DNA from 2 places in the Streptomyces spiramyceticus genome. Region 1 is predicted to be linked to the other one. Evidence: predicted binding sites of a transcription regulator. Region 1 holds the regulator's gene; the other holds the start of a gene.
What was found. The regulator HrcA, encoded in region 1, represses chaperone genes, less so after heat shock. The targets are predictions, from matches to a motif close to TTNGCACTCNGNNNNNCNGAGTGCNAA.

Region 1 (15,739 bases):
CCGCCGCAGTTCGTCGTTACGGTCAGGTGGTCGGATCGCTCGTGCGGGGAAATCCGCACGTGCCGTCCTCAGACGAGCCATTCGCCGGCCCGCATCAACTCCCGATCGGGCAGCTCGTTCTCCTCCCGCCATGCCTTTACCACCCTCGGTGTGACACGCACGTAGACCCAGGACTTCCGGTTCCGGGGATCCCAGCCGCCGAGCTTTGCCGCGAACGCGTCGGCCGACTCCGTCGCGAGGTCCCGTCCTTCCACCGGCTCGGCGGCGCCCTCGATGTGCACCACATCCCTGGTGTGGCCGAGCGTCAGCCGTATCTCTCCGGCGGGTGTCAGGTTTCGGGCCGTCGGGTTGGTCCGCCGGGTGCACATCAGCAGTGTGTTCCTGTCCCAGACGAACGACAGGGGTACGAGGCAGGGCTCGCCGTCCGGCGAAGCCGTGGCGACCCAGACGTCCTCGTCGTTCTCCAGCCGGCCGAGTACGTCCTGTTTCCGCTGTTCACGGCTGCGCGCCGGTTCCCATGTCGTCATGCCCGCACGCTAGCGACGTCCCGCGACGCGTGCCTCGGCCAACGGTCCTAGGACCAATGGTCATGGCGGTACGGGCAAGCCCCGGGCGAGAATTCGGTCATGGAAGAGCCCTGGCCGACCGCCGCCCACCTCCGCCGCATCGGAGCCGCCCGCCCCGCCCGTCCCGGTGCCGAGGCTCTGCGAAACCTGCATCTCCGGCACTTGCGTACCGTCCCCTTCGAGAACCTCTCGATCCACCTCGGCGAGGACATCGTGCTTGCCGACAAGCCGCTGTTCGACAAGGTGGTGACGGGCCGTCGCGGCGGGTTCTGCTACGAACTGAACGGCGCCTTCGCCGCGTTGCTCAGTGACCTCGGCTTCCGTGTGACCTTGCTCCAGGCCCGCGTCTTCGGTGCCGACGGCAGCCTCGGCATTCCGTACGACCATCTCGCGCTCCGGGTGGAGAGCGGCGAGACCGGTGACGCAGGGGCTTGGCTCGCCGACGTCGGGTTCGGCGATCACAGCCACTTCCCCCTCGCCCTCGACGAGCGCGGCGACCAGCAGGACCCCGGCGGGACGTTCCGGATCGTCGACGGGCCCGACGGCGACCTCGACGTACTGCGGGACGGCAAGCCGCAGTACCGCCTCGACCCGCGCCCGCGCGCCCTCTCCGACTTCGAGGCCGCCGCCTGGTGGCACCGGACCTCGCCCGCCTCGCACTTCACGCGGTCCCTCGTCTGCTCCCGTCTCACCGAAGACGGCCGCGGCCGGATCACCCTCAGTGGCCGCAAGCTCGTGACCACGGTGGACGGCGAGCGCAGTGAACAGCCTCTGGCCACCGACCACGAGGTCCTCGCCGCCTACCGCGATTACTTCGGGATCACCCTCGACCGCGTACCTGTGCTGCGAGGAACCGGAAGTCGAGGAACCGGAAATCGAGGAAGCTGAAGTTTCTGAGTGCGGGGGTTCGGCCGTTCAGGTGGCCGGGCCCTCCAGCCAGCCCTCGTACTCCGCTGCGAACGCGTGCAGCGCCGCCGTGTCGAGACGCCCGTCCGGGTCCTCCACCACGACCAGCCACTGCGCGTCCTCGGCATCGTCCTCGCCGGCCAGCGCGTCCCGTATCAGCTGGGGCTCCTCAACGATCCCGAAGCGCTCGCCGAGCTCCAGGGCCACCGCCTCGGCGGCGTCCCGGTCGGGCAGTACCAACACGTGTCTCACATCGCTCACCTGCCCATTCTCCAACAGGTTCGGGACTGTCGGTGGCCCATGGGATGCTGGAACGCGATGGCCACCAGGAAGAATTCAACCGACGACCCGCTCGCCCCCGTCACCCTCGCCGTGGGGCAGGAGGACCTGCTGCTCGACCGCGCCGTGCAGCAGGTGGTGGCGGCTGCCCGCGCCTCCGACGCCGACACCGATGTGCGCGACCTGACGTCCGACCAGCTCCAGCCCGGCACTCTCGCCGAGCTGACCAGCCCCTCGCTCTTCGCCGAGCGCAAGGTCGTCGTCGTGCGGAACGCACAGGACCTCTCCGCCGACACGATCAAGGACGTCAAGTCCTACCTCGACGCCCCCGCCGAGGAGATCACGCTCGTCCTGCTGCACGCCGGGGGCGCCAAGGGCAAGGGCCTGCTGGACGCCGCCCGCAAGGCCGGGGCCCGCGAGGTCGCCTGCCCAAAGACCACCAAGCCCGCCGAGCGCCTGTCGTTCGTACGGTCGGAATTCCGCGCCCTCGGCCGCTCCGCGACCCCCGAGGCGGGCCAGGCCCTGGTCGACTCCATCGGCAGTGACCTGCGCGAGCTGGCCAGCGCCGTCGCGCAGCTCGTCGCCGACGTCGAAGGGACGATCGACGAGGCCGTCGTCCGGCGGTACTACACGGGCCGCGCCGAAGCCTCCAGCTTTACGGTCGCCGACCGCGCGGTGGAGGGCCGGGCGGCCGAGGCGCTCGAAGCCCTGCGCTGGTCGCTGTCCACCGGCGTGGCACCCGTCCTGATCACGAGCGCCCTCGCCCAGGGCGTACGGGCCATCGGCAAGCTGTCCTCGGCCCGTGGCGGCCGCCCCGCCGACCTCGCGCGTGAGCTCGGCATGCCGCCGTGGAAGATCGACCGCGTACGACAGCAGATGCGCGGCTGGACACCGGACGGGGTGGCCGTGGCCCTGCGGGCCGTCGCCGAGGCCGACGCCGGCGTCAAGGGCGGCGGCGACGACCCGGAGTACGCACTGGAGAAGGCCGTGGTCGCGGTCGCCCGCGCCGCCCGTAACCGGTAAGCCGCTCGTAACCGGTAAGCGGGCAGCACAAAGGCCCCGGTCACCGTCCTGGGGAAGGGCGGAAGACCGGGGCCTTTGCGTGAAGCCTGTGAAAGCTGCTCTGTGCGCCGCACCCGCGTGGCGAACGCAGGCCGCGTGCGGCGCGAGGTGCCGGTCGGGAGCGGATGAGAGGGCCCGCTTGGTCCTTACCGGCGATCAGTCAAGAGAATGCTCAGCCCTGCAGGGAGGCAACCTTGTGAGCCAGCGCCGACTTCTTGTTGGCGGCAGCGTTCTTGTGGATGACACCCTTGGAGACTGCCTTGTCGAGCTTCTGCGAAGCCTCGCGGACGGCCACAGTGGCCTTCTCGAGGTCACCCGCAGTGACAGCCTCGCGGGCCTTGCGGATCGAGGTCTTGAGCGCAGACTTGACGGCCTTGTTGCGCAGGCGCGCCTTCTCGTTCGTCTTGTTGCGCTTGATCTGGGACTTGATGTTCGCCACGAAAGAGCCTTTACAGGTTCGTTGGATCTTCGATGAGTGCATCGCTGCTTAGAGGGCTACGAGACACAGCTGCTCAGAGTACCAGCGGCCCACCAGGCGGCCCAAACCGAGCACCGCCCCCCGTCCGTGGGACCATGGAACCTACGTATCGATCCATCATCGCCCCGAGACGAGACCCTGCGTGCCCGCGACTCCTACCAACGTGCCCGAGCCGAGCCGTACCGACCCGGCGCTGATCCGCAATTTCTGCATCATCGCGCACATCGACCACGGCAAGTCCACGCTTGCCGACCGGATGCTCCAGCTGACCGGTGTGGTCGACCAGCGGCAGATGCGCGCCCAGTACCTCGACCGTATGGACATCGAGCGCGAGCGCGGCATCACGATCAAGTCCCAGGCGGTACGTCTGCCCTGGGCGCCCACCGAGGGCCCGGACGTGGCGAAGACCCACATCCTGAACATGATCGACACCCCTGGCCACGTGGACTTCACGTACGAGGTCTCGCGTTCGCTCGCCGCCTGCGAAGGCACGGTCCTCCTGGTCGACGCCGCGCAGGGCATCGAGGCGCAGACCCTGGCCAACCTGTACCTGGCGATGGAGAACAACCTCACGATCGTTCCCGTCCTCAACAAGATCGACCTGCCGGCCGCCCAGCCGGAGAAGTTCTCCGAGGAGCTGGCGAACCTCATCGGCTGCCAGCCCGAGGACGTACTCAAGGTCTCGGCGAAGACCGGCCTCGGCGTGGACGCGCTCCTCGACCGGGTCGTCAAGGACGTACCGGCTCCGGTCGGGAACGCCGACGCCCCCGCCCGCGCGATGATCTTCGACTCGGTCTACGACTCGTACCGCGGTGTCGTCACCTACGTACGTGTCATCGACGGAGGGCTCAACAAGCGCGAGCGCATCCGGATGATGTCCACCAACGCGACCCACGAGCTCCTCGAGATCGGCGTCTCCTCTCCCGAGATGACGCCCTCCGACGGCATCGGCGTCGGTGAGGTCGGCTACATCATCACCGGCGTGAAGGACGTCCGGCAGTCCAAGGTCGGTGACACGATCACCTCCCTGCACAAGGGCGCCACCGAAGCCCTCGGCGGTTACAAGGACCCGAAGCCGATGGTCTTCTCCGGTCTGTATCCGCTGGACGGCTCCGAGTACCCCGACCTGCGCGAGGCCCTCGACAAGCTCCAGCTCAACGACGCCGCCCTCGTGTACGAGCCGGAGACCTCCGCCGCGCTGGGCTTCGGCTTCCGCGTCGGCTTCCTCGGCCTTCTGCACCTCGACGTGATCCGCGAGCGCCTGGAGCGCGAGTTCGGGCTCGACCTGATCGCCACCGCGCCCAACGTGGTGTACCGCGTCGTCATGGAGGACCGCAGCGAGCACACGGTCACCAACCCGAGCGAGTTCCCCGAGGGCAAGATCTCGGACGTGTACGAGCCGGTCGTACGGGCCACGATCCTCGCCCCCAGCGAGTTCATCGGCGCCATCATGGAGCTCTGTCAGACCCGCCGCGGCACGCTCCTTGGCATGGACTACCTCTCCGAGGACCGCGTCGAGATCCGCTACACCCTCCCCCTCGCGGAGATCGTCTTCGACTTCTTCGACCAGTTGAAGTCCAAGACGCGCGGTTACGCCTCCCTGGACTACGAGCCCACCGGTGAGCAGGCAGCATCCCTCGTCAAGGTCGACATCCTGCTGCACGGCGACCGGGTCGACGCCTTCTCCGCCGTCACGCACAAGGACGCGGCGTACGCGTACGGCGTACGGCTCGTCGCCAAGCTGCGCGAGCTCATCCCGCGACAGGCCTTCGAGATCCCCATCCAGGCGGCCATCGGCTCCCGGGTCATCGCCCGCGAGACGATCCGCGCCATCCGCAAGGACGTCCTCGCCAAGTGTTACGGCGGTGACATCTCCCGTAAGCGGAAGCTGCTGGAGAAGCAGAAGGAAGGCAAGAAGCGGATGAAGATGGTCGGCAGCGTGGAGGTCCCGCAGGAGGCCTTCATCGCGGTGCTGTCCAGCGACGAGTCCGGCGGCGGCAAGGGCAAGAAGTAGCCCCCAGGTTTGCGCCAAGATTTACGCAAAAGCGCCCTCCATACCCCGGACGGGCGCTTTTCGCGTATACGGACGCGGCGGTTCCGTTCCGTTATCAAGCCGCGTGCCGCAGCCTCTTACGCCCCGGCCCCCAGCGCTTTACTCTGACTCGGAGGTTACTCGCCAGTTAAATACCAGCCAGTCGTGCAGCAGCCGCAGGCCCGGAGGACGTCGTGAGCGACACACAGACCTTGATCGAGAACCGGCCACCCTCGGTGGCGAATCTTTTCATTGAGCGCGTGGCTGCCACGCCCGATGGCGAGGCCTATCGGTACCCCGTACCGGCCGCTTCGGGGCAGGGCCCCGACACCTGGAAGTCACTGAGCTGGGGCCAGGCCGCCGAGCGGGTCTACGCCATCGCCGCCGGGCTCATCGACCTCGGCGTCCAGCCCCAGGAGCGGATCGCCCTCGCCTCCAGCACCCGCGTCGAGTGGATCCTCGCCGACCTCGGCGTGATGTGCGCCGGCGCGGCCACGACGACGGTCTACCCGTCCACCAACGCCGAGGAGTCGGCGTACATTCTCGCCGACTCCGAGAGCCGGGTCCTGATCGCGGAGGACGCGGAGCAGCTCGCCAAGGCCCGCGAGCGGCGGGCCGACCTGCCGAACCTCACCCATGTCGTGGTCATCGATCCCGCGGGCGTCGAGCCTGCCGAGGACGACCCCGAAGGCTGGGTCCTCTCGCTCGCCGAACTGGAGGAGCGCGGGGCGGCGCACCTGGAGAAGCACCCGCAGGCCGTCAACGAGCGGGTGGACGCGATCAGAGCCGACCAGCTCGCGACGCTGATCTACACCTCGGGCACCACCGGGCGCCCCAAGGGCGTACGGCTGCCGCACGACTGCTGGTCGTACATGGCGAGGGCCACGGTGGGGACCGGCCTGATCACCTCGACGGACGTGCAGTACCTCTGGCTGCCGCTTGCGCACGTCTTCGGCAAGGTGCTGACCTCCGGGCAGATCGAGGCCGGGCACGTCACCGCCGTGGACGGCCGGGTCGACAAGATCATCGAGAACCTGCCGGTGGTCCAGCCGACGTACATGGCCGCCGTGCCGCGGATCTTCGAAAAGGTATACAACGGGGTCGCGGCCAAGGCACGGGCCGGCGGCGGCGCCAAGTACAAGATCTTCCAGTGGGCGGCGGAGGTCGCCCGCGAGTACGCCAAGGTCACGCAGGACAACTTCCGGCGTACGGGCAGGGCCTCCGCGCCCTTCGCCCTCTCCGCCAAGCACAAGGTCGCCGACACCCTCGTCTACGCCAAGATCCGCGAGGCCTTCGGCGGCCGCCTGCGGGCCTGCGTGTCGGGCTCGGCGGCCCTCGCGCCCGACATCGGCTTCTTCTTCTCCGGCGCCGGGATCCACATCCTGGAGGGTTACGGGCTCACCGAGTCCAGCGCCGCCTCCTTCGTGAACCCCGGCGAGGCCTACCGCACCGGCACGGTCGGCAAGCCGCTGCCCGGCACCGAGGTGCGCATCGCCGACGACGGCGAGATCCTGCTGCGCGGCCCCGGCATCATGGAGGGCTACCACGGGCTGCCCGAGAAGACCGCCGAAGTGCTGGAGTCGGACGGCTGGCTGCACACCGGGGACATCGGCGAGCTGTCCGCGGACGGCTACCTGAGGATCACCGACCGCAAGAAGGACCTGATCAAGACGTCGGGCGGCAAGTACATCGCACCGGCCGAGGTCGAGGGCCAGTTCAAGGCGGTGTGCCCGTTCGTCTCCAACATCCTGGTGCACGGCGCCGACCGGAACTTCTGCACCGCCCTGATCGCACTCGACGAGCCGACGATCCTCGGCTGGGCCAAGGACAACGGCCTGGAGGGCAAGTCGTACGCCGAAGTGGTGTCCGCCAAGCAGACCGAGCAGCTCATCGAGGGCTATGTGAAGCGGCTCAACGAGGGGCTGCAGCGCTGGCAGACCATCAAGAAGTTCCGGCTGCTGCCGCGTGACCTGGACATCGAGCACGGCGAGCTGACGCCCAGCCTCAAGCTCAAGAGGCCGGTCGTCGAGCGCGAGTACAAGAACCTGATCGAGGAGATGTACGCGGGTTCGCGCGAGAACTGAGCGGGAACGAGCCGGAAGCAGCGGGCACCGGCGAGAACCGGCCGCATCCGGCCGGACACGCGGGAGTCGATGCGGGCGGGGTCACTGTGACCCCGCCCGCATCGCTCATTTACGGCCCATTTTGGTGACTCGGTGCTTATGGGCGAGACCAGTCTGTCACTCTGTCCGTGTCATCAGCGGCGTAAATGAGAGACCGGCCGGGAGCCGCACTGTGAGGTCCATTCCGAGGCAGCGGGAGAGTACTCACCGCTCGACGCACCTGCCCGACAGCCTGCCCGACCCACGGGCCGCGGCCTGCACCAGCCTGCCCGGCAACCCGCTCGCGGCCGCAGCCGCCCGGCGGTTCGTCCGGGCCGCCCTCGCCGACTGGACCGGGCTCGGACTGCCGCCCGCCGACGGCTTCACCGACCGCCTCGCGGACGACGCGGTGGTCCTCGTCAACGAACTGGTCACCAACGCCGTCGTCCACGCGGGCACCAATGTCGAGCTGGTGTGCCACCTGGAGGAGGCGCGGGACGACGACCCGGCGGCCCTGGTGCTCGAAGTCTCCGACCACCACCCGGCCCGCGTCGTACGGAACGAACCGGCGGGCTCGCTCACCCCCGGCGGCCACGAATTCGGCCGCGGCCTGCACCTCGTCGCCGCCCTCGCCGACTGCTGGGGCGTCACCTACCGCCCCGGCCTCAAGACCGTCTGGGCCCGGCTCTCCATCGAGGGCAGGCCGCCGGGAGCGCTGCCGGTGCCCGCCGAAGGAGCCGACCAGGCGCTCCAGCGCGGGCTGCGCGCCGCCGAGATCCTGGCGCCCGTACCGGGGCGGACGGCGCGGGAGTACGACAGCGACTGGATCAACCGCGGGGCGCTGTCCTTCCTCGCCGAGGCGTCCGACCTGCTCACCGGGCAGTTCGACGAGGACATGGTCGCCGCCCTCGCCGGACAGCTGCTGGTGCCCAGGCTCGCGGACTGGTGCGCGGTGTGGCTGGAGGAAGAGGGGGCCGCGCCCCGGCTCGCCCGCGTCTGGCACCAGCGGGAGAGCTGCATGGAGGAACTGCGCAGGCGCGTCGAGAAGGAGCCGCCCCGCCTGCTGGAGACCGCGCGCGGCGGCCCTGTCCCGGTGCCGTGGCCCGGCGGGGACGAGCCGGGCGGCGGCGACGGTGCGGCGGTCGCCTACCGGCTGATCGCGGGCGGGCGGGGACTCGGGACGCTGATGCTGGGGCGCTCCGGGCTGATGCGGATGCCCGACGAAGTGACCGGCCTGATCGAGGACTTCGTACGCCGCGTGGCTCTCGCCGTCGCCGCCGCCCGCCAGTACACCCGTCAGGCCACCATCAGCCGCGTCCTCCAGCGGGCGCTCCTGCCGGGACAGATGGCGGACATCCCGGGCGTCGCGAAGGCCCTGGTGTACGAGCCGCGGGGGCAGGGCGTCGCGGGCGGCGACTTCTACGACGTGTTCCCCGGCGCGAGCGGCAGCTGGTCCTTCACGCTCGGCGACGTACAGGGCAACGGGCCGGAGGCCGCGGTCGTCACCGGCCTCGTCAGGCCCTGGCTGCGGCTGCTCGCCCGCGAGGGCCGTGGGGTCGGCGTAGTCCTCGACCGGCTCAACCGGCTGCTCCTCGACGACGCGGTCGAGGCGGCGGAAGCCACGGCGAGGATGGCGGCGGCGGGCGCCGGGGGCGGGGCTGCGGGGGTGGCCGGAGCGGGGTCCGGGGCAGGAGTGGGGACCGGCACGGGGACAGGTGCGGTGCTGGAGGCCACTCAGCCGCGGTTCCTGTCGATCCTGTACGGCGAGTTGGTGCCGCTGGCCGAGGAGGAAGGCGGCGGTGTGCGCTGCACGCTGGCCTGCGCCGGGCATCCGCTGCCGCTCGTCCTGCGGCCCGACGGGAGCGTGCAGCCCGCCGCCGCCTCGCAGATGCTGCTCGGCGTCGTCGAGGACGTCACGTACGAGAGTCAGAGCTTCGTCCTGCGGACGGGCGACACCCTGCTGTGCGTCACCGACGGCGTGACCGAGCGGCGCTCCGGACGGCGCATGTTCGACGACGCGGACGGGCTTGCCTCGGCGCTCGGGCGGTGCGTCGGGCTCAGCGCACAGGGGGTCGCCGAGCGGATCATGCGCGAGGTGCACGATTTCTCGCCGGTGCCGCCCGACGACGACGTGGCGCTGCTGGTCCTCCAGGCGCTTTGACGGCGGCTGTGACAATAGGGGTATGCCTTCCGTACTGCCCGATGGTGAGCCCATGCCCGAAGACGGGGCGCTTCCGCCGCACGCCCTGACCGGTGCGGGGGAGCGACCGCTCGGCTTCTACCTGCACGTTCCGTACTGCGCGACGCGCTGCGGTTACTGCGACTTCAACACCTACACAGCGACCGAACTGCGTGGCTCGGGCGGTGCGCTGGCCTCGCGCGACAACTACGCCGACACGCTGGTGGAGGAGGTGCGGCTGGCCCGCAAGGTACTGGGCGACGACCCCCGTCCGGTACGGACCGTGTTCGTGGGCGGCGGTACGCCGACGCTGCTCGCTGCGGGCGATCTCGTACGGATGCTGGGGGCGATCCGGGACGAGTTCGGGCTGGCCGAGGACGCGGAGATCACCACGGAGGCGAATCCGGAGTCGGTCAATCCGGCGTATCTGGCGGAGCTGAGGGCCGGTGGCTTCAACCGGGTCTCGTTCGGGATGCAGAGCGCGAAGCAGCACGTCCTGAAGATTCTGGACCGTACGCATACGCCGGGCCGGCCGGAGGCGTGCGTCGCGGAGGCGCGGGCGGCTGGCTTCGAGTACGTGAATCTTGACCTGATCTACGGCACGCCGGGCGAGAGCGACGCGGACTGGCAGGCGTCGCTGGACGCGGCGATCGGGGCCGGTCCCGACCACGTCAGTGCGTACGCGCTGATCGTGGAGGAGGGGACGCAGCTGGCGCGGCGGATCCGGCGGGGCGAGGTGCCGATGACGGACGACGACGTACACGCCGATCGGTACCTGATGACGGAGTCCGCGCTGTCCGGGGCTGGTTTTGAGTGGTACGAGGTGTCGAACTGGGCCACCTCGGACGCTGCGCGGTGCCTGCACAACGAGCTGTACTGGCGCGGGGCGGACTGGTGGGGCGCGGGCCCTGGCGCCCACAGCCATGTGGGCGGGGTGCGGTGGTGGAACGTCAAGCACCCCGGTGCGTACGCGCAGGCGCTGGGGGAGGGGCGGTCGCCGGGCGCGGGGCGGGAGGTGCTCGCTGCGGAGGATCGGCGCGTGGAGCGCATCCTGCTGGAGCTGCGGCTCCGCGACGGCTGCCCGCTGTCCTTGCTGGCCCCTGCGGGGCGGGGCGCGGCGGAGCGCGCGGTAAGGGACGGGCTCATGGCGAGTGCTCCTTACGCGGCGGGGCGGGCGGTGCTGACGCTGCGGGGGCGGCTGTTGGCGGATGCGGTGGTTCGGGACCTGGTGGATTGAGGCCGAGTGGCTGAGGGGTGCGGGGCGCTGTGCCGTGCGGGTTGCCTGCGGCGCAGTTCCCCTACCCTTCCCCAAGCTCTCAACTTCGTTCGAGCAGGGGAGACCCCATTCTTCCCGAAACTGGGGGCAAGCCCCCAGACCCCCGGACGCCCTTCGGGCATGTCCTGGGGCGGAGCCACCACGCGGCGGCAGCCGCAAAGTGTCACAGCGGCAAGGGGCGGGGTGGGGGAAGAGACTGCCCTGGCCCCAGGGTCAGGTGCCGGGGGCCGTTACGAAGTCGATCAGCTCTTCCACTCGGCCCAGCAGCGCCGGCTCCACGTCCTTGTACGAGCGGACCCGCGACAGGATCCGCTGCCACGCCGCCCCCGTGTTCTCCGGCCAGCCCAGCGCCCGGCACACCCCCGTCTTCCAGTCCTCGCCGTGCGGGACCTTCGGCCACCCGGGGATTCCCACCGACGACGGTTTCACCGCCTCCCAGACGTCGATATAGGGGTGGCCGACCACCAGGACGTCCGCGCCCGTCACCTGTGCCGCGATGCGGGACTCCTTCGAGCCCGGGACCAGGTGGTCGACCAGGATGCCCAGGCGGGCCTCCGCGGCCGGGGCGAAGTCCGCGACGATCGCGGGGAGGTCGTCGATGCCCTCCAGGTACTCGACGACCACGCCCTCGATGCGGAGGTCGTCGCCCCAGACGCGCTCCACCAGCTCCGCGTCGTGGCGCCCTTCGACGTAGATGCGGCCGGCGCGCGCGACCCTCGCCCTCGCCCCCGGTACGGCGAGCGAGCCCGACGCCGTGCGCGTCGCGGTCCGCGCGGGGGGCGCAGTGGGGCGTACCAGCGTGACGACCCTGCCCTCCAGCAGGAAGCCGCGCGGGGTCAGCAGGAACACCCGGTGCTTGCCGAAGCGGTCCTCCAGGGTCACCGTCCCCGCCTCGCAGCGGATCACCGCACCGCAGAAGCCTGTCGTGACCTCCTCCACGACCAGATCCGGTTCGGCGGGGACCTCAGGAGCGGCGGCGGTCTTCTTCCAGGGGGGCGTCAGATCGGGCCCGTACTGTCTGCTGCGCATTCGGCCGACGATAGTGCCGACGACAGTCCCGTACCGTCCGTCTCACCGTCCGTCTCACGAGACGCCGAAGCGCGCCGCCAACTCGTCCCGCTGCGCGCGGACATACGCCGCGTCCACCACCGCCCCGTGCCCCGGTACGTACACCGCGTCCTCGCCGCCCAGCGACAGCAGGCGGTCCAGTGCCCCCGGCCAGCTCGACGGGTGCGCGTCCGGGCCCGCCTGCGGGGTGCCCGACTCCTCCACCAGGTCGCCGCAGAAGACGACCTCGGGGGTGCCCGGCACCAGGACCACCAGGTCGTGGCCGCTGTGGCCGGGGCCGACGTTCGCCAACAGCACCTGGCGGCCGCCGCCGAGGTCCAGCGTCCACTCGCCGGAGACCTTGTGGTGCGGCACGACCAGTACGTCCACGGCCTCCGCGGCCGCCACCCGGTCGACGCCGTGCCGCATCGCGTCGTGCCGCAGCTCGTCCCGGCTCCGCCTCAGCACCTCGTCGACACCGACCGCCCCGTACACCTCGGTCCCCGCGAACGCCGCCGTCCCCAGCACATGATCGAAGTGGGGGTGGGTGAGGGCGATATGCGTCACTCTCCGGCCCAGCAGCCGCTCTGCCTCACCGCGCAGTTCCGCGCCCTCGCGAAGCGTCGAACCCGTGTCGATCAGAAGGGCTCCGCCGGACCCGGCGACGAGGCCGGTCGTCGCGTCCCACACGGGCAAACGCCGCCGGCCGACCCCCGGGGCGAGCCGCTCCCAGCCTGCCTCTTCCCAACTGACGTCCATACCGCGACGCTAGACCCAACCCAGGGCCCCTCGCCCGCTGAACAGCGCCGTCGCGCCATAACGTGACCGGCCGCCCTTGCTAGGGGCCCACCTCCCCGCCGTACACTGGGCCGGGGGTTTGCTGGCACTCCCACGAGGCGAGTGCCAAAGCCGGCACCGACGAACAACAGCTGGAGGTGTGCGCGATGCTCAGCGAACGCAGACTCGAGGTGCTTCGCGCCATCGTCCAGGACTACGTGGGCACCGAGGAGCCCGTCGGCTCCAAGGCGCTCACAGAGCGGCACAAGCTCGGCGTCTCCCCGGCCACCGTCCGCAACGACATGGCGGCCCTGGAGGACGAAGGCTTCATCGCCCAGCCGCATACGAGCGCCGGGCGCATCCCGACGGACAAGGGCTACCGCCTGTTCGTCGACAGGCTCGCGGGCGTCAAGCCCCTGTCGTCGCCCGAGCGCCGCCCCATCCAGAACTTCATGGACGGAGCGGTCGACCTCGACGACGTCGTGGCCCGTACGGTCCGGCTGCTCGCGCAGCTGACCCGGCAGGTCGCCGTCGTGCAGTACCCGTCGCTCACGCGGTCGACGGTGCGGCACGTGGAGCTGCTTTCGCTCGCTCCTGCCCGGGTGATGCTCGTACTCATCACGGACACCGGCCGGGTCGAGCAGCGCATGATCGACTGCCCGGCGCCGTTCGGCGAGACGTCCCTCGCGGACCTTCGGGCGCGGCTCAACAGCCGGGTCGTGGGCCGCCGCTTCGCGGACGTACCGCAACTGGTGCAGGACCTCCCCGAATCCTTCGAGACGGAGGACAGGGCAACCGTCACGACGGTGCTCGCCTCCCTCATGGAGACCCTGGTCGAGGAGACCGAGGAGCGGCTGATGATCGGCGGCACCGCCAATCTCACTCGCTTCGGGCATGATTTTCCCCTCACCATCCGGCCGGTGCTGGAGGCGCTGGAGGAGCAGGTCGTGCTCCTCAAGCTGCTCGGTGAGGCCAAGGACTCGGGCATGACCGTACGAATCGGGCACGAGAACGCCCATGAAGGGCTGAGCTCCACGTCCGTCGTCGCAGTCGGCTACGGTTCGGGCGACGAAGCAGTCGCGAAACTCGGCGTGGTCGGACCGACCCGCATGGACTACCCCGGAACGATGGGAGCGGTACGCGCAGTGGCACGTTACGTCGGACAGATCCTGGCGGAGTCGTAAGTGGCCACGGACTACTACGCCGTACTCGGCGTGCGCCGCGACGCTTCTCAGGACGAGATCAAGAAGGCATTCCGGCGGTTGGCGCGTGAGCTCCACCCGGACGTGAATCCCGATCCCAAGACGCAAGAGCGCTTCAAGGAGATCAACGCCGCGTACGAGGTGTTGTCGGACCCGCAGAAGAAGCAGGTCTACGACCTCGGCGGCGACCCCCTCTCGCAGGCGGGCGCCGGAGCCGGCGGCTTCGGCCAGGGCGGCTTCGGGAACTTCTCGGACATCATGGACGCCTTCTTCGGTACGGCGTCCCAGCGTGGGCCGAGGTCGCGTACGCGGCGCGGCCAGGACGCGATGATCCGGCTGGAGATCGACCTCAACGAGGCGGCCTTCGGCACGACGAAGGACATCCAGGTCGACACCGCTGTGGTGTGTACGACCTGTTCCGGTGAGGGCGCGGCGCCGGGTACCTCGGCCCAGACCTGCGACATGTGCCGCGGTCGCGGCGAGGTCTCGCAGGTCACCCGGTCCTTCCTGGGCCAGGTCATGACCTCGCGGCCCTGCCCCCAGTGCCAGGGCTTCGGCACGGTCGTGCCGACCCCGTGCCCGGAGTGCGCCGGCGACGGCCGCGTACGGTCGCGTCGCACGCTCACGGTCAAGATCCCCGCCGGTGTCGACAACGGCACACGGATCCAGCTCGCGGGCGAGGGCGAGGTCGGCCCGGGCGGCGGCCCCGCCGGTGACCTGTACGTCGAGATCCACGAGCTGCCGCACGCGGTGTTCCAGCGGCGCGGCGACGATCTGCACTGCACAGTGACGATCCCCATGACGGCGGCGGCGCTGGGCACGAAATGCCCGCTGGAGACGCTCGACGGGGTGGAGGAGATCGACGTACGACCGGGCACGCAGTCCGGCCAGTCGATCCCGCTGCACGGGCGCGGCATCACGCACCTGCGGGGCGGCGGCCGCGGCGACCTGATCGTGCACGTCGAGGTGCTGACCCCGTCGAAGATGGACCCGCAGCAGGAGGACCTGCTGCGCCAGCTCGCGAAGCTGCGCGGGGAGGAACGGCCCACGGGTCAGTTCCAGCCGGGACAGCAGGGTCTGTTCTCGCGCCTGAAGGACGCCTTCAACGGGCGCTGAGCCCGCCGCCCTCCCGTGCGGAAGGCTGGATTCGGCGCAGTGCGGAGGGCATGAAACTATGCGTTCATGTCCTCCGCACTGACCGATCTCTGCCGTTATCCGATCGTGCAGGCCCCCATGGCGGGCGGTGCCTCCTGTCCGCAGCTCGTTGCCGCCGTCTCCGAGGCCGGTGGTCTCGGCTTTCTTGCCGCCGGGTACAAAACCGCGGACGGCATGTACGAGGAGATCAAGCAGCTGCGGGGGCTGACGAGCCGTCCCTTCGGCGTCAATCTCTTCATGCCGCAGCCCGGCAACGCCGACCCCGCCTCCATCGAGGTCTACCGGCACCAGCTCGCCGGCGAGGCCGACTGGTACCAGACTCCCCTCGGTGAGCCGGACAACGGCGCCGACGACGGCTACGAGGCCAAGCTGGCCATCCTCATCGACGACCCCGTCCCCGTCGTCTCCTTCACCTTCGGCTGCCCCACTCGCTCCGTCCTGGACGCCTTCGCGAAAGCCGGCACTGTCACGATCGTGACGGTCACCTCGCCCGAGGAGGCCCAGGCCGCGCAGTGGAGCGGCGCCGACGCCGTGTGCGTACAGGGCATCGAGGCGGGCGGCCACCAGGGCACGCACCGCGACGACCCCAAGAGCGACGGCAGCGGCATCGGCCTGCTGGCCCTCGTCACGCAGGTCCGCGAGACCGTACAGCTGCCGATCGTCGCGGCGGGCGGCCTG
Region 2 (15,739 bases), 1.1 Mb from region 1:
CTCGATGCCGCCGGGCAGTTCGGTGGCGAGGGTGACCATCTTCGCCGTGCCGTGCGCCGCGTCGATCAGCTTGCGGACCTCCGCCGGGTCGGGGTCGCGCAGCAGGTCCTCGCTGTGCGCGCCCTTGCGGCAGGGCGAGATGAACGGGCCCTCGAAGTGGATGCCCGCCAGGTCGCCCTGCTCGACGAGCTCGGAGAGCAGCGCGGCCTGCCTGGCGAGTACGTCCATCTCGCCGGTCACCAGCGACCCCGTGATGGTCGTGGTGCCGTGCTCGCGGTGGGTGCGTACACCCGTGAGTACGTCCTCGGCGGTCCCGGAGGTGAAGGAAGCGCCGCCGCCGCCGTGTACGTGCATGTCGACGAAGCCGGGCACGATCCAGTGGCCGGAGAGGTCGAGCGCCGGGGCGTCGGCCGGTGCGGCTCCGGCGATGCGGCCGCCGTCGACGATGACCCGCCCGTTCTCGACGGTCCCGGTCGGCAGCACCACCCGGGCACCGGAGAGAACCTTGGTTGCAGCGCGTCCGGCCATCAGGCGGATACCTCCTGGGATTCCGTGGATTCCGTGGATTCCGTGGCGAGAAGATCCCAGGCGAGCAGCCCCGCGCCCAGGCATCCGGCGGTGTCCCCGAGGGCCGCCGGAACGATCTCGGGCAGTTTCTGGAACGTGACGCGTTCCGCGACGGCGGCCCTCAGTGGTGTGAACAAGGTTTCCCCCGCCTCGGCGAGACCGCCACCGATGATCAGAGTGCGGGGGTCCAGCAGGGTGAGCGCGGTGACGAGCCCGTCGGCGAGCGCGCCGACGGCCTCCCGCCACACGTCCTGGGCCCGCGAGTCCCCGGACTCGACGGCCTTGGCGCAGTCGGCGGCGTCGGCGTCCGCGTCGCCGGACGCGGCTGCCCAGGCGGCGGACACGGCGGAGGCGGAGGCGAGGCGTTCCAGGCAGCCGCGCTGGCCGCAGCCGCACGGAGGGCCGCCAGGGCGTACGACGATGTGCCCGATCTCGCCGGCGCACCCGTGGGCACCGGCCTCGATCTTCCCGTCGATCCCGATGGCCCCGGCGATCCCGGTCCCCAGCGGTACGAACAGGAACCGGTCCGCGCCCCTGCCGGCGCCGATACGGCCCTCGGCGAGGCCGCCCGTACGGACGTCGTGGCCGAGGGCGACGGGCACGCCGTGCAGCCTGCGGCTCAGCAGATCGCGCATGGGTACGTCGTGCCAGCCGAGGTTGGCGGCGTAGACGGCGATGCCGTTCTCGGCGTCGACGATGCCGGGGACGGCGACGCCGGCGGCGGAGGCGCTCTCGCCGTACCGCTCCTCGCCGTACGCGCGGAGCTCGGCGGCGAAGCCGGCGATGGACTCGACGACGGCGTCGGGCCCCCGCTCACGGCCGGTGGCCCGGCGTGCCTCGTGCAGCAGTGTGCCGTCCGCCCCGACGAGCGCGGCCTTCATCCCGGTGCCGCCCACATCGAGGGCGATGACGTGTTTCACAAGAACAGTCTCGCGCGTCGACCCGCGAAAGGTCTAGTCCACTTCGCTCTTGTGTGGCGGAAGAGGGAACAGGACCGGGAACGGGAGGGGGAGGGAAGGTGTTGCGGAAGTGAGACCGGAGTGGTGTAGACCTCATGTGATCAGTAGGTGAAAATTGCTGCTCGTAGACATGTCGGGCGTCACGGGGGTCGTCTGGGACAACGAATGAGGGTGGGAAAGAGCTGTGCACCGGCGCTTCTTGGGTTTGACCGCGACAGTGGCCGCACTGGGTATGACAGTGGCGCTGGCCGGATGCGGAAGCAGCAGCTCGGACGAGGGTGACATCACCCTCACCTTCGTTGCGGCGGACTACGACCTGGAAGGCGGCGACAGCACCAAGCAGTACTGGGACGGCGTCGCCACCGCCTTCGAGGCCAAGAACAAGAACATCAAGGTCGACGTACAGATCTACGACTGGAAAGACGTCGACCGCAAGGTCGCCGAGATGGTCGCGGCCGGCAAGGCCCCCGACATCGCCCAGATCGGCGCGTACGCCGACTACGCGGCCCAGGACAAGCTCTACTCGGCCGACAGCCTGCTCTCCATCCCCGTACAGGCCAATCTCCTCGCGCCGCTCGCCGACGCGGGCGAGGTCAACCGGGTGCAGTACGGCATCCCGTTCGTGGCCAGCACCCGGCTGCTCTTCTACAACGAGTCGCTCTTCACCCAGGCAGGCCTCAAGCCCCCCAAGACGTGGGCCGGCATCGAGAGCGCGGCCAGGACGCTCAAGCAGCGCGGCGTGAAGTACCCGTTCGCGCTGCCGCTGGGAGGCGAGGAGGCGCAGGCCGAGACCATGATGTGGATACTCAGCGGCGGCGGCGGTTACACCGACTCGGTCGGTACGTACACCATCGACTCCGAGCAGAACATCAAGACGTTCGACTGGCTGAAGAACAACCTCGTCGCCGAGAACCTGACGGGCCCCGTCGCGCCCGGCAAGCTCAACCGCCAGCCCGCCTTCACGGCGTTCGCCGAGGGCGAGGTCGGCATGCTCAACGGCCACCCCTCCCTCATGCAGCAGGCCGAGAAGAACGGCGTGAAGGTCGGCATGGTCCCGCTGCCCGGCCCCGACGGGAAGGCCAAGTCCGCGATGGGCGTGGCCGACTGGATGATGGGCTTCAAGCAGAACGGCCACCGCAAGGAGATCGGCGCGTTCCTCGACTTCGCCTACAGCGACGAGAACGTCCTCGACTTCGCCGACCAGTACGACCTGCTGCCGGTCACCGTCTCCGCCTCCGAGCGGATGGGCGAGGACCCCGCCAACAAGGACCTGTGGCCGTTCCTTGAGGCGCTGCCCGAGTCGACGCTCTATCCGGTGGGCAAGACGTCCTGGGCGAAGGTCAGCGAGAACATCAAGCTTCAGATCGGCGGGACGGTGGGGCCGAACGGCAACCCGGCGAGCACGCTGGGAGCGATCGGGCGCGAGGCTGCGGCGACCGAGAACGCGGACTAGGGCGTGTCCGGCGGATCAGGCCGGCTTCAGGGTGCGGCGCTATATCAGCGCAGATGTGCGTGCCAAGCCCCGCGGCCCAGGCATGATCCGCCGGACACGCCCTAGAACCATCAGCGGGACTTACGCCGTCCTACACTGCCCGTATGCCTGACGACGACGCGCACAGTCCCGAGCTCTCCGACCGGGACCGTGCCGTTCTCGCCGTCGAGCGCCGGTCCTGGTCCGGTCCCGGCGCCAAGGAGCGTGCCGTACGCGAGCAGCTCGGCATCTCGCCGACCCGCTACTACCAGCTCCTCAACGCCCTCCTCGACGACCCGCGCGCACTCGCCCACGACCCCGTTACGGTCAACCGCCTCCGCCGCGTGCGAGAAGCCCGCCGCGAGCGTCGCTGACCCCCGTGCCGGGGGCGCCGTACGCCGGTAGGGTCTGGGCATGGGCAGTCAACCGCACCCCCTGCCGAGCGACTTCACGCCTGTCACGCAGGCCGGCCGCGACGGCCTGGCCGCGCTGCTGGCGGCGCCGGAACGGGCGGTCGTCGCACTCGACTTCGACGGCACGCTTGCCGAGATCGTCCCCGACCCCGAGCAGTCCCGCGCCCACCCCGGCGCCGTACCCGCGCTCTCGGCGCTCGCGCCGCGCGTCGGATCGGTCGCCGTGATCACGGGCCGCCCGGCGGGCGTCGCCGTCCGCTACGGCGGCTTCGCCGGAGTCCCCGGCCTCGAACACCTGGTCGTCCTCGGCCATTACGGCGCCGAGCGCTGGGACGCCGTCAGCGGCACGGTCCACGCCCCCGCCCCGCACCCCGGCGTGCAGGCGGCCCGCGCCGAACTCCCCGGCTTCCTCGACGGCATCGGTGCCTGGCGAGGCTCCTGGATAGAGGAGAAGGGCCAGGCCGTCGCCGTGCACACGCGCCGCGCCGCCGACCCGCAGGCGGCCTTCGAAGCGCTGCGCGCCCCGCTGGCCGAGCTGGCCGCCCGCCACGGCCTGATCGTCGAACCCGGCCGCCTGGTACTGGAGTTGCGCCCACCCGGCATGGACAAGGGCCTGGCGCTGGCCGAGTACGTACGGGAGGTCGACGCGGGCTGTGTCCTGTACGCGGGCGACGACCTCGGCGACATGGCGGCGTTCTCGGCGGTGGAGAAGCTGCGCACAGAGGGCGTGCCGGGGCTGCTGGTGTGCAGCGGCAGCGAGGTGCGGGAGCTCGCGGAGCGGGCGGATTTGGTGGTGGAGGGTCCGGTGGGAGTGGTCCGGCTGCTGGCGGCGCTGGCGTCGGGTTAGGGCACGGGTGCGGTGCGGGTTGCCTGCGGCGCTTTCCCCACCCCGCCCCTTCCCGACCTGGGGCTCCGCCCCAGACCCCGTTCCTCAAGCGCCGGAGGGGCTGAATTTACGGCAACTTTCAGCCCGTCGGCGTTTGAGGGCACTCCCCAGACTTCGTCCGGGGGTCTGGGGGCTTGCCCCCACGTTTCGGGAAAGGGGCGGGTAGGGGAACTGCGCCGCAGGCAACCCGCACCGCACCCCGCCCGCGCCCGTCGCCCTAATCCGAAACCAGCGCGTTCAACTGGTCCAGGAACCACGCCGCCGGAGGCAGCGCCGTCGCCGCCGCGGCCAGCCGCTTCGTTCGTGCCGCCCGTTCCTCCGGCGCCATCGTCAGCGCCTCGTGCAGCGCCTCCGCCGTCGCCGTCACGTCGTACGGGTTGACGACGATCGCGTCGTCGCCGAGCTCCTCGTACGCCCCCGCCTCCCGCGACAGCACCAGCGCGCACCCCTCGTCGGAGACGACCGGCACCTCCTTCGCGACGAGGTTCATGCCGTCCCTGATCGGGTTGACCAGCGCCACATCGGCCATCCGGTACGCCGCCAGCGACCGGGCGAAATCATCGTCCAGCTCCAGCAGCACCGGCTGCCAATCAGCCGTCCCGTACGCGGAGTTGATCTCCTCCGCCAGGGTCCGTACGGCCGCCGTGTAGTCGCGGTACACCGCCAGGTCCTGCCGCGACGGGTACGCGAAGGCGATGTGCACCACCTGCCCGCGCCACTCCGGCCGGTCCGCGAGCAGCCGCCGGTACGCGAGCAGTCCGCGCACGATGTTCTTGGAGAGTTCCGTACGGTCAACACGGACGATCGTCTTCCGCCCGGCCCCGACCCGCTCGCGCAGCCGCACCAGGCACTCGTCCACGTCCGGCCGATGCGCCCGCTCCCGCAGGAAGTCCCCGTCCGCGCCGAGCCCGTGCACCCCGACCGCCGTCCCGTCCAGGGCCCCGGCCCCCAGCACATCCACCGCGCACGCCCCAAAAGCGTCCGCCCAGCGCCGGGTCAGGAACGCCACCCTGTCCGCGCCCAGCAGACCGCGCACCAGCTGACGCGCGATGTCGTCGGGAAGCAGGCGGAAGTAGTCCACAGGCGCCCACGGCGTGTGCGAGAAGTGGCCGATCCTGAGGTCGGGGCGCAGCTCGCGCAGCATGCCGGGCACCAGGCACAGGTGGTAGTCCTGCACCAGCACGGCGGCCCCCGGCGCCGCCTCCGCCGCCAGCGCCCCGGCGAAGGCGCGGTTGTACGTCTCGTACGCCGCCCACTGGCGCCGGAACTCCGCGTCGAAGACCGGCTCCAGCGGCGTCTGGTAGAGCAGGTGGTGGACGAACCACAGCACCGAGTTCGCGATGCCGTTGTACGCGTCCGCGTGCACACCGGCGTCGATGGCGAGCATCCGTACGCCCGGCTCTCCGACCCCGCGCCGTACCGCCTCCCGGTCGCCGTCCCCGAGCGCCGCGCACACCCACAGCGACTCGGCGCCCTGGCCGATCGCCGACAGGCCCGAGACGAGGCCGCCCCCGCCGCGCCTGGCGGCCAGCGAGCCGTCCCCGGCGAGCGTGTACGTCACCGGGCCGCGATTGGAAGCGACGAGAATCTGGGCAGCGTGCTCGGAGGAAACCTCGGAAACCATGTGGCGAACCTAGCCCTTCCTGTAACCCCTCAAACGTGCGTACGGCCGGACCTCGCCGACGACCGTCTCCTTCACGCCGCGCGGCGCTCCTCGTACTCCTCGATCTCGCGCATCGGCGGCCGCTCCTCCGTGTCCACCACATGCGTACGCGGTACGAACCCCTCGTCGCCCCGCTCGAACTGGGTCAGCGAAGGACGCACCAAGTGGCCGCGCGACAGGCGCAGTTGAGCCGTCCGGTATATCGCGGCGGCCATCCGGCCGAGCGCCTGGCCGTCCTGGTGGCGGTGCCTGCGTACGCCGACATCGACCTGGGCCAGCGCGTCCAGGCCCACCGTGTGGAGCGAGTCGATCAGCAGGGCCAGCTCCACTCCGTAACCGACGGGGAAGGGCAGCCGCTCCAGGAGCGAGCGACGCGCCGCGTACTCGCCGCCCAGGGGCTGGACGAACCCGGCCAGCTGCGGCCAGTGCAGATTGAGCAGCGGCCTGGCCACCAGCTCGGTCACCCGGCCGCCCTGACCTGCGGCCGCGCCGAGCGGGCGGTCGTACATCGCCTTCACGAACTGCACATCGGGATCCGTGAGCAGCGGCCCGACGATGCCCGAGACGAACGAGGCGGAGAAGTCCTTCAGGTCCGCGTCGACGAAGCAGACGATGTCACCGGTCGTCACCAGGAGTGAGCGCCACAGCACCTCACCCTTGCCGGGCGCGGCCGGAATGCGCGGCAGTATGTCGTCGCGGTGCACGACCCGCGCGCCCGCTGCCGCCGCGACCTGCGCTGTACGGTCCTTCGAGCCGGAGTCGATCACTACCAGCTCGTCGACCAGCGGTACGGCCTCCATCAGCTCGCGGCGTATCACTGTGACGATCTCGCCGACCGTCGCCTCTTCGTCGAGGGCGGGCAGCACGACACTGACGGTGGTGCCGCGCCCGGCCGCCTTGGCCGAGATCAGCCGGTCGAGCGGGCGGTCGGCCGCGGACCAGGACCGACGGTCCAGCCAGCGCTCCACCTCTTCCAGCACGCGCCTCTCCTACTCCGTATGATCCATCTCGCGGTGCGGACGACTATCTCAAGCGTCCGGGCCTTCGGTTACAGTCTTGAACAACGCGGATCACCGTCGCATGTCGGGGTGGTCGCGTGGAACAAATGCATCGGGTCCCAGCTCCGATGCCATAGCGCTCATCCAGAGGGACAGAGGGAACGGCCCGTTGAAGTCCCGGCAACCATTCCGCCGACCGCGAGGTAACGGTGGGGACGGTGCCAATTCCGTCTCACGGCGAAATGCGTCGTGGGGAAGATGAGGAGAAAGGGCCTCGCCACCATGGCTGTGCAGACTGCTGAAACCGACGCGAACGCAAACGCCGACGCAAGCGCCACGAATTCCCTGCCCGTAGACCTGGGCCCCGCCACCGCGCTTTCCTGCCGCGAGTGCGGAGAGCGATTCGAACTCGGTCCGATCTTCGCGTGTTCTTCCTGTTTCGGTCCGCTCGAAGTCGCATACGACCTCCCCCTCGGCGACGCCGACGCGCTGCGCAAGCAGATCGAGGCCGGTCCGGACAACATCTGGCGTTACGCCCCGCTGCTTCCCGTCCCCGCCGACGTGGCGTCGAAGCCGAGCCTGAACCCCGGCTTCACCAAGCTGGTCAAGGCCGACAACCTCGCCCGCGAGCTGGGCGTCACCGGCGGCCTGTACGTCAAGGACGACTCCGGCAACCCGACGCACTCCTTCAAGGACCGTGTCGTCGCCATCGCCGTCGAGGCCGCCCGCGCGTTCGGTTTCACCACCCTCTCCTGCTCCTCCACCGGCAACCTGGCCGGCGCGGTCGGCGCCGCCGCCGCTCGGGCCGGTTTCCGTTCCTGCGTGTTCATCCCGCACGACCTGGAGCAGGGCAAGGTCGTCATGGCCTCCGTCTACGGTGGCGACCTGGTCGGCATCGAGGGCAATTACGACGACGTCAACCGCTTCTGCTCGGAGCTCATCGGCGACCCGGCGGGCGAGGGCTGGGGCTTCGTCAACGTCAACCTGCGCCCGTACTACGGCGAGGGCTCCAAGACCCTGGCGTACGAGATCTGCGAGCAGCTCGGCTGGCAGCTGCCGGACCAGATCGTCATCCCGATCGCCTCGGGCTCGCAGCTCACGAAAATCGACAAGGGGCTGAAGGAGCTCGTCGCGCTCGGCCTGGTCGAGGACAAGCCGTACAAGATCTTCGGCGCCCAGGCGGAGGGCTGCTCGCCGGTGTCGACCGCGTTCAAGGCCGGGCACGACGTCGTACGGCCGCAGAAGCCGAACACGATCGCCAAGTCGCTCGCGATCGGCAACCCGGCCGACGGCCCGTACGTCCTGGACATCGCCCGCCGCACGGGCGGCGCGGTCGAGGACGTCAACGACGAGCAGGTCGTGGACGCGATCAAGCTGCTGGCCGAGACCGAGGGCATCTTCGCGGAGACCGCGGGCGGCGTGACCGTCGGCGTGACGAAGAAGCTCATCGAGGCCGGGCTGCTGGATCCGACGCTCACCACCGTCGTGCTCAACACGGGCGACGGCCTGAAGACTCTTGAGGCGGTTGCCCCGACCACGGGCCAGTCCGCCGTCATCCGCCCCAACCTGGACTCTTTCCGAGAGGCTGGCCTCGCATGAGCGTCAACGTCCGCATCCCCACGATTCTCCGTACGTACACGAACAGCGCGGCCGAGGTGACGGCCGAGGGCGCGACCCTCGCCGAGGTCATCGCCGACCTGGAGAAGAACCACACGGGCATCGCGGCCCGCGTTCTGGACGACCAGGGCAAGCTGCGCCGCTTCGTGAATGTGTACGTCAACGACAACGACGTGCGCTTCGAGGAGGGGCTCGACACGCCCACTCCGGACGGCGCCGGTGTTTCGATCATTCCGGCCGTCGCAGGCGGCTGACCGACGCTTAAAGTCACTGCAATTGCCCTCTCCGCGATAGAAGCGGAGGGGGCAATTCTGCATGGTTGAGCGCGGTACAGTTGGGGCAGTCCCCTCCACTGCTTGTGCCCCACGCATATGAGAATGCGTCCGCGCACGTCAAGAAGCAGCCAAAGTCTGCGAGCCAATTGCCGCTCATGCGCGCTTTGTCCGGCCCGACTTGCCCTGGAATCCGGGGAATTTTTCGTATTCGCGCATTCCCCCGCGCCCAGAATTCTCGTCCGATTGACCTGTTGCAGAGGGCAGTTGGGCAGATACATTCAGCCGCGGTCGACGCGTTCCGGCGCACACCCTCTCCTGTCGGAGGGCTGGTTGGGGTGCAGGTCTGACCCGGGTCCGCGAAGTGCGGTCCTGTGCAAGGGCCAGTAATAGGGGAGTTAGGCATGGCTCAGGGCACCGTCAAGTGGTTCAACGCGGAGAAGGGGTACGGCTTCATCGCGGTCGACGGTGGTGCGGATGTTTTCGTCCACTACAGCGCGATCCAGATGGACGGGTACCGCACCCTTGAAGAGGGTCAGCGAGTCGAATTCGAGATCTCGCAGGGCCAGAAGGGTCCGCAGGCGGACATGGTCAAGCTCGCCGTCTGACTTTCGGCGCGGCGCGATCGGCCACCGACGCACTCACGTATGAAGGGCCTGTACCCGGTCGGGTACGGGCCCTTCATGCGTGCCTTGTACGTGCCGTGTGCGTCACCGGGCGTGCCCGGGTGCGGCGACGGCGCGCGTGTCCCGCTGGGACGGCCTTGCACTCGCAGGGGTCGAGTGCTAATCATTGGCGTTAGCACTCTCCCAGTGAGAGTGACAGAAGGACTGGGTCGGCGAGGCCCGCAGGCCGGGTGGGGCAAGGAACCACGCAGGCACGCAGGCCGTCCGTCGCGGGCGCCACGCAGTCCGTCGCTATCCACCCCAGTCCGGGAGGACCACTTCACATGGCCAAGATCATCGCGTTCGACGAGGAGGCACGGCGCGGTCTCGAGCGCGGGATGAACCAGCTCGCCGACGCCGTCAAGGTCACCCTCGGCCCCAAGGGCCGCAACGTCGTCCTCGAGAAGAAGTGGGGCGCCCCCACGATCACCAACGATGGTGTTTCCATCGCCAAGGAGATCGAGCTCGAGGACCCGTACGAGAAGATCGGCGCCGAGCTGGTCAAGGAAGTCGCGAAGAAGACCGACGACGTAGCCGGTGACGGCACGACGACCGCGACTGTCCTCGCCCAGGCACTGGTCCGCGAGGGCCTGCGCAACGTCGCCGCCGGCGCCAACCCGATGGCCCTCAAGCGTGGCATCGAGAAGGCCGTCGAGGCCGTCTCCGCCGCTCTGCTTGAGCAGGCCAAGGACGTGGAGACCAAGGAGCAGATCGCTTCGACCGCCTCCATCTCCGCCGCCGACACCCAGATCGGCGAGCTCATCGCCGAGGCGATGGACAAGGTCGGCAAGGAAGGCGTCATCACCGTCGAGGAGTCGCAGACCTTCGGTCTGGAGCTTGAGCTCACCGAGGGCATGCGCTTCGACAAGGGCTACATCTCGGCGTACTTCGCCACCGACATGGAGCGCATGGAGTCGTCGCTCGACGACCCGTACATCCTGATCGTCAACTCCAAGATCTCCAACGTGAAGGACCTCCTTCCGCTGCTGGAGAAGGTCATGCAGTCGGGCAAGCCGCTGCTGATCATCGCGGAGGACGTCGAGGGCGAGGCGCTGTCCACGCTCGTCGTCAACAAGATCCGTGGCACCTTCAAGTCCGTCGCCGTCAAGGCTCCGGGCTTCGGTGACCGCCGCAAGGCCATGCTCGGCGACATCGCCATCCTCACCGGTGGCACCGTCATCTCCGAGGAGGTCGGCCTCAAGCTGGAGAACGCCGGTCTCGACCTGCTCGGCCGTGCGCGCAAGGTCGTCATCACCAAGGACGAGACCACGATCGTCGACGGTGCGGGTGAGAGCGACCAGGTTCAGGGTCGCGTCAACCAGATCCGTGCCGAGATCGAGAACTCCGACTCGGACTACGACCGCGAGAAGCTCCAGGAGCGCCTGGCGAAGCTGGCCGGCGGCGTGGCCGTCATCAAGGCCGGTGCCGCCACGGAGGTCGAGCTCAAGGAGCGCAAGCACCGCATCGAGGACGCCGTTCGCAACGCGAAGGCGGCCGTCGAAGAGGGCATCGTCGCCGGTGGTGGCGTGGCGCTGCTGCAGGCCACGGCCGTCTTCGAGAAGCTTGAGCTCCAGGGCGACGAGGCGACCGGCGCCAACGCCGTGAAGCTCGCGCTGGAGGCTCCGCTCAAGCAGATCGCCGTCAACGGTGGTCTTGAGGGTGGCGTCATCGTCGAGAAGGTGCGCAACCTGCCGCTCGGCCACGGCCTGAACGCCGCGACCGGCGAGTACGTCGACATGATCGCCGAGGGCATCATCGACCCGGCGAAGGTCACGCGCTCTGCCCTGCAGAACGCGGCCTCCATCGCGGCGCTGTTCCTCACCACCGAGGCTGTCATCGCCGACAAGCCCGAGAAGGCCGGTGCCCCTGCGGGCGGCGGCATGCCGGGCGGTGACATGGACTTCTGAGCCCCGGCTCGGTAAGTCCTGTTACGCACGCAACCGAAGGCGGCACCCCTGCGAGGGGGTGCCGCCTTCGGGCGTTACTGGTTACTCGTTACCGGGTGTGCGGCTAGAGCACGCCGCTGTCGGAGATGGTGACCTTGGCGCTGGTACGGCCGCTCTGGGAGCCGTAGCTCTCGATCTTCTTGACCAGATTCATGCTGGCCTCGTCGGCGACCTCGCCGAACACGACGTGCTTGCCGTCCAGCCACGGGGTCGCGATGGTGGTGATGAAGAACTGCGAGCCGTTGGTGTTCTTGCCGGCGTTGGCCATCGAGAGCAGGCCCGGCTTGGTGTGCTTCAGCTGGAAGTTCTCGTCCGCGAACTTCTCGCCGTAGATGCTCTTGCCGCCTGTGCCGTCGCCGCGGGTGAAGTCGCCGCCCTGGAGCATGAAGTCCGGGATGACCCGGTGGAAGGACGAGCCGGCGTAGCCGAAGCCCTTCTCGCCGGTGGCGAGGGCGCGGAAGTTCTCCGTGGTCTTGGGGACCACGTCGTCGTACAGGTTGAACGAGATCCGCCCGGCGGGCTCGTCGTTGATCGTGATGTCGAAGTAGACCTTGGTTGTCATGGTCCCCATCCTGACATCCCTGGCACTCGGGGCACGGCGTGGCCCCGGGGCGCCGCGCCGTTAGTGGGCGTAGTCCTTGAGCTTCTGGGCGTCGAGGGTGATGTTGACGGGGTCGGGGGGACGGTGGCGCCGTACGGGTTGACAGCTGTTGATGTGGTTGTAGGCCGTTGTTGGCCGTCGGATACCTCGTTTGGGTGAACGGTACGGCGTTGCGGGGCTTGTGTTCTTGCTGGGCTGTTCCCTGTGGGGGTGGCTATGTCCGCTGTGGGCGAGTGGGGAGGAGGCCGCTGGTGGCACTCGATGCACGGAGGAAGAGGCGCGAACTGCGTACGCTGGCCGCTCCGTTCACGGTTGCGGCTCCTGCCGGTGCGCGTATCCGTGACCGGCTGCGTCTGGGTTCGGCGGATGAGAAGGTCCTGACGCTCCTCGGTGGACACCTGGGTCATCACGCCCGTGTCGATCTGGCGGAGCGTGTCCGTATCGGCAGTGTGCCGGTCGGCGGGCGGAGCGTAAGCGGGCGCTGACCGCGCCGACCGAGGCGACGACCCAGTGGGAACGCCCCTGGACGAAGAAGTAGAAGGAGGAAGCCGACCGTGCACCGGGCGTACAGATTCCTCCTCCGCCCCACCGTCCGCCAGGCGCAGGCTCTTTCCGAGATGCTGCGGGATCACTGCTCGCTCTACAACGGGGCGTTACAGGAACGCCGCGACGCCTACCGGCACGCTTCGAAGACGAGCGTCAAGTACGGACAGCAGTCCGCGCAGCTCAAGGAGATCCGGGCGTTCGACCCCGAGCGTCAGGGCCGCTGGTCTTTCTCCTCGCAGCAGGCCACCTTGCGCCGTCTGGACAAGGCGTTTCAGGCGTTCTTTAGGCGCGTGAAGGCCGGTGAGAAGCCCGGATACCCCCGATTTCGGGGAGTGAACTGGTTCGACACCGTGGACTTCCCGAAGGACGGTGACGGCTGCCGGTGGGACTCCACCCCGCACGCCCCTGTCACCCGCGTCCGGCTACAAGGTGTCGGGCACGTCCGCGTGCACCAACACCGGACCGTGAAGGGCCGCGTCAAGACCGTCTCGGTCAAGCGCGAGGGACGGCAGTGGTACGTCATCCTCGCCTGTGACGACGTGCCCGGCGAACCGCTGCCCGCAACCGGCGCCGTGACCGGCATCGACATGGGCGTGAATCACTTCCTGACCACCAGTGAGGGCGCCCACGTCCCCAACCCCCGGCACGGCAAGCGCAACGCCGAAGCCCTGGCCGAATCCCAACGGGCACTCAAGGCGTTCCCGCGCCGTAAGCGGGAGAACCGTACGGCGAAGCACCGCCGGGCGGTGGAGAAGGTTGCCAAGCTTCACCGCAAGGTGCGCCGTCAGCGCACCGACCACGCGCACAAGACCGCGCTTGCGATAGTCCGCGACTACGACCAGATAGGTCACGAGCGCCTGAGCATCGCGAACATGGTTCGCACCCCCAAGCCGAAGCCCGACCCCGAGACGCCCGGCGCGTTCCTGCCGAACGGCGCCGCATCGAAATCCGGGCTGAACCGCAACATTCTTGACGCGGGTTGGGGGGTGTTCCTGGGCATCCTCGCGCACAAGGCTGAAAGCGCCGGTCGTGTACTGATCCCGGTGGACCCCCGCAACACCTCGCGCACCTGCCCCAAATGCGGGCACGTGGATGCCGAGAACCGCGACGGCGAAAAGTTCCAGTGCACCTCATGCCAGCACGTCGACCACGCAGACCGCGTGGGCGCCTGGAACGTCGCACTCAGGGCCGGGCTGGTCCTTCCCGACGTGGCCTAGCCACCGACAGGAGAAGCCCGCCGGATTTATCTGGGGGGAGGAGTCACCAAGGAGGGCTCGGGGCTTGCGGCTTGAGCTCCGGGGTAGCGGGGGGCACACTTCCGGTTTCACTACCGAAAGTATTCAGATAGGCGCGCAGAGTTATTGTGCGTGATCGTTTCTGCATGGTTCTCTCGTGGGCATGTCAACCTCGATGAGGCTTGCCCTCGCGGCTGCCATCACCGCTGTCCTGGCGGTCACAGGTCCCTTGTCCGCCTCCGCACAGTCCGCCGCACCGGCGGAGCGTTCCGATCCCGCTCCGCTCCGGCTCTCGGACAACCCCGTCCCCGGCCAGTACCTCGTCTCGCTCAAGCCCACGGCCGACGTCGCCGCAGCTGCGAGTGACGTGGACGTGACCCCCCTGTTCAGCTACAAGAAGGTGATGCGGGGCTTCGCCGCCAAGCTCACAGACGCTCAACTGGCCAAGGTCCGCGCGCTTCCGAACGTGCAGGCCGTGGAGCAGGACACCGAGGTCCGCGCCTCGGGGCCCGCCGCGTCCTGGGGCCTGGACCGGATCGATCAACGCTACCTGCCGCTCGACGGCCAGTTCACCGCCAACGCGACCGGCGCCGGAGCCAACGCGTACATCCTCGACACCGGCATCGACTACTGCCACTCCGAGTTCGAAGGGCGTGCCAGGCCCGGATTCGACGCCATCGGGGATGGACGCAACGGGGCGGACTGCAATGGTCACGGCACGCACGTCGCAGGCACGGTCGGCGGCAAGACGTACGGCGTGGCACGCAAGGCGAGTCTCATCAGCGTCCGGGTCCTCGACTGCCAGGGCAAGGGCAGCAACGCCGGGATCATCGCCGGCTTCGAATGGACGGCGGCGCACGCCGCATGGAACCCCACCAATCCGGCCGTACTCAACGGTTCGCTCGGCGGGCAGAAGTCCCTCCTGGTGAACGCCGCCGCCAACGCCCTCTACGACAGTGGCGTCCTGCCGGTTGTCGCGGCGGGCAACGACTCGGTGGACGCCTGCAACGTCTCCCCGGCCTCTGCGGAAGGCGCGTTCACGGTCGGCGCGAGCAACGGCAACGACGAGCAGGCGTTCTTCTCCAACCACGGTGCATGCCTGGCGATTTATGCCCCCGGTACCGCCATCGTTTCGGCCAAGCTGGGCGGCGGGAGCGTCGCGCTGAACGGCACTTCCATGGCCTCGCCGCACGTCGCCGGGGCGGCACTGCTGTACGAGGCGACCCACCCGTGGGCGGACCCGGCGGAAACCGCCGGCTGGCTCGACGACAACTCCACCAAGGACGTGCTGACCGGCGTCAGCCCGGACTCGCCCAACCGGCTCCTCTTCACCGACGGCATCTGACACCACACCACGGCGCCTGCCCTCCACCCCAGTGCGGGGTGGAGGGCAGGCGGGCGCTGCTGTTTGCTAGTGCCGCTTGAGGCCCGTGACGAATGCGGCCCAGGCGTCGGCCCGGAACACGAGCTTCGGGCCGCCGGGGTTCTTGGAGTCACGAACGGGGACGATCTCGGGGTGACCGGCGGCGACTTCGAGGCAGTCGCCGCCGTCGCCGCCGCTGTAGCTGGACTTGTGCCAGGTCGCCGCGCTCAGGTCGTACTCAGGGCTGATCTTCATGCGCGTAATCCTCCGCCACTGATTCGATCAGGGCCAGGGATTCCTTGGGTGACAGTGCCATGGCCCTGACTAAATCGTACGTGAGTTCGTGGCGGGCGACAGTTGCCGGATCGTCCTGCAACTGCCCTGTGCCCAGGCCTTGGAGGTAGGCGAGCGGGGGAGCGTCCTCGAAAGCCATCAGCTTGAGAGAGCCGTTGAGGGCCGCGTGGGCGCCCGCCCCGAACGGCAGCACCTGCACGATGACCCGGTGGCGGCGGATCATCGCCGTCACATGGCGCAGCG

Region 2: a site for HrcA is predicted at 9,645-9,671, ahead of groL (chaperonin GroEL). Genes of this name have one in related genera too.

The regions. Positions count from the first base shown of each region.
Region 1 is NZ_JARBAX010000001.1:1,777,150-1,792,888, reverse strand. It holds gene PXH83_RS08185 (pyridoxamine 5'-phosphate oxidase family protein) at 69-527, opposite strand; gene PXH83_RS08180 (arylamine N-acetyltransferase family protein) at 627-1,454, shown strand; gene PXH83_RS08175 (hypothetical protein) at 1,482-1,733, opposite strand; gene holA (DNA polymerase III subunit delta) at 1,791-2,774, shown strand; gene rpsT (30S ribosomal protein S20) at 2,986-3,252, opposite strand; gene lepA (translation elongation factor 4) at 3,434-5,305, shown strand; gene PXH83_RS08155 (AMP-dependent synthetase/ligase) at 5,518-7,407, shown strand; gene PXH83_RS08150 (SpoIIE family protein phosphatase) at 7,619-9,586, shown strand; gene hemW (radical SAM family heme chaperone HemW) at 9,609-10,841, shown strand; gene PXH83_RS08140 (DUF3097 domain-containing protein) at 11,094-11,909, opposite strand; gene PXH83_RS08135 (MBL fold metallo-hydrolase) at 11,964-12,686, opposite strand; gene hrcA (heat-inducible transcriptional repressor HrcA) at 12,872-13,888, shown strand; gene dnaJ (molecular chaperone DnaJ) at 13,889-15,022, shown strand; gene PXH83_RS08120 (nitronate monooxygenase) at 15,089-15,739, shown strand, end outside.
Region 2 is NZ_JARBAX010000001.1:2,856,749-2,872,487, reverse strand. It holds gene nagA (N-acetylglucosamine-6-phosphate deacetylase) at 1-528, opposite strand, end outside; gene PXH83_RS12795 (ROK family protein) at 528-1,487, opposite strand; gene PXH83_RS12790 (ABC transporter substrate-binding protein) at 1,759-2,979, shown strand; gene PXH83_RS12785 (DUF3263 domain-containing protein) at 3,123-3,371, shown strand; gene otsB (trehalose-phosphatase) at 3,412-4,257, shown strand; gene PXH83_RS12775 (alpha,alpha-trehalose-phosphate synthase (UDP-forming)) at 4,514-5,920, opposite strand; gene PXH83_RS12770 (glucosyl-3-phosphoglycerate synthase) at 5,992-6,939, opposite strand; SAM riboswitch class I at 7,095-7,222, shown strand; gene thrC (threonine synthase) at 7,240-8,556, shown strand; gene PXH83_RS12760 (MoaD/ThiS family protein) at 8,553-8,828, shown strand; gene PXH83_RS12755 (cold-shock protein) at 9,251-9,454, shown strand; gene groL (chaperonin GroEL) at 9,796-11,418, shown strand; gene PXH83_RS12745 (peptidylprolyl isomerase) at 11,522-12,019, opposite strand; gene PXH83_RS12740 (hypothetical protein) at 12,310-12,543, shown strand; gene PXH83_RS12735 (RNA-guided endonuclease InsQ/TnpB family protein) at 12,613-13,821, shown strand; gene PXH83_RS12730 (S8 family peptidase) at 14,003-15,184, shown strand; gene PXH83_RS12725 (DUF397 domain-containing protein) at 15,251-15,457, opposite strand; gene PXH83_RS12720 (helix-turn-helix domain-containing protein) at 15,441-15,739, opposite strand, start outside.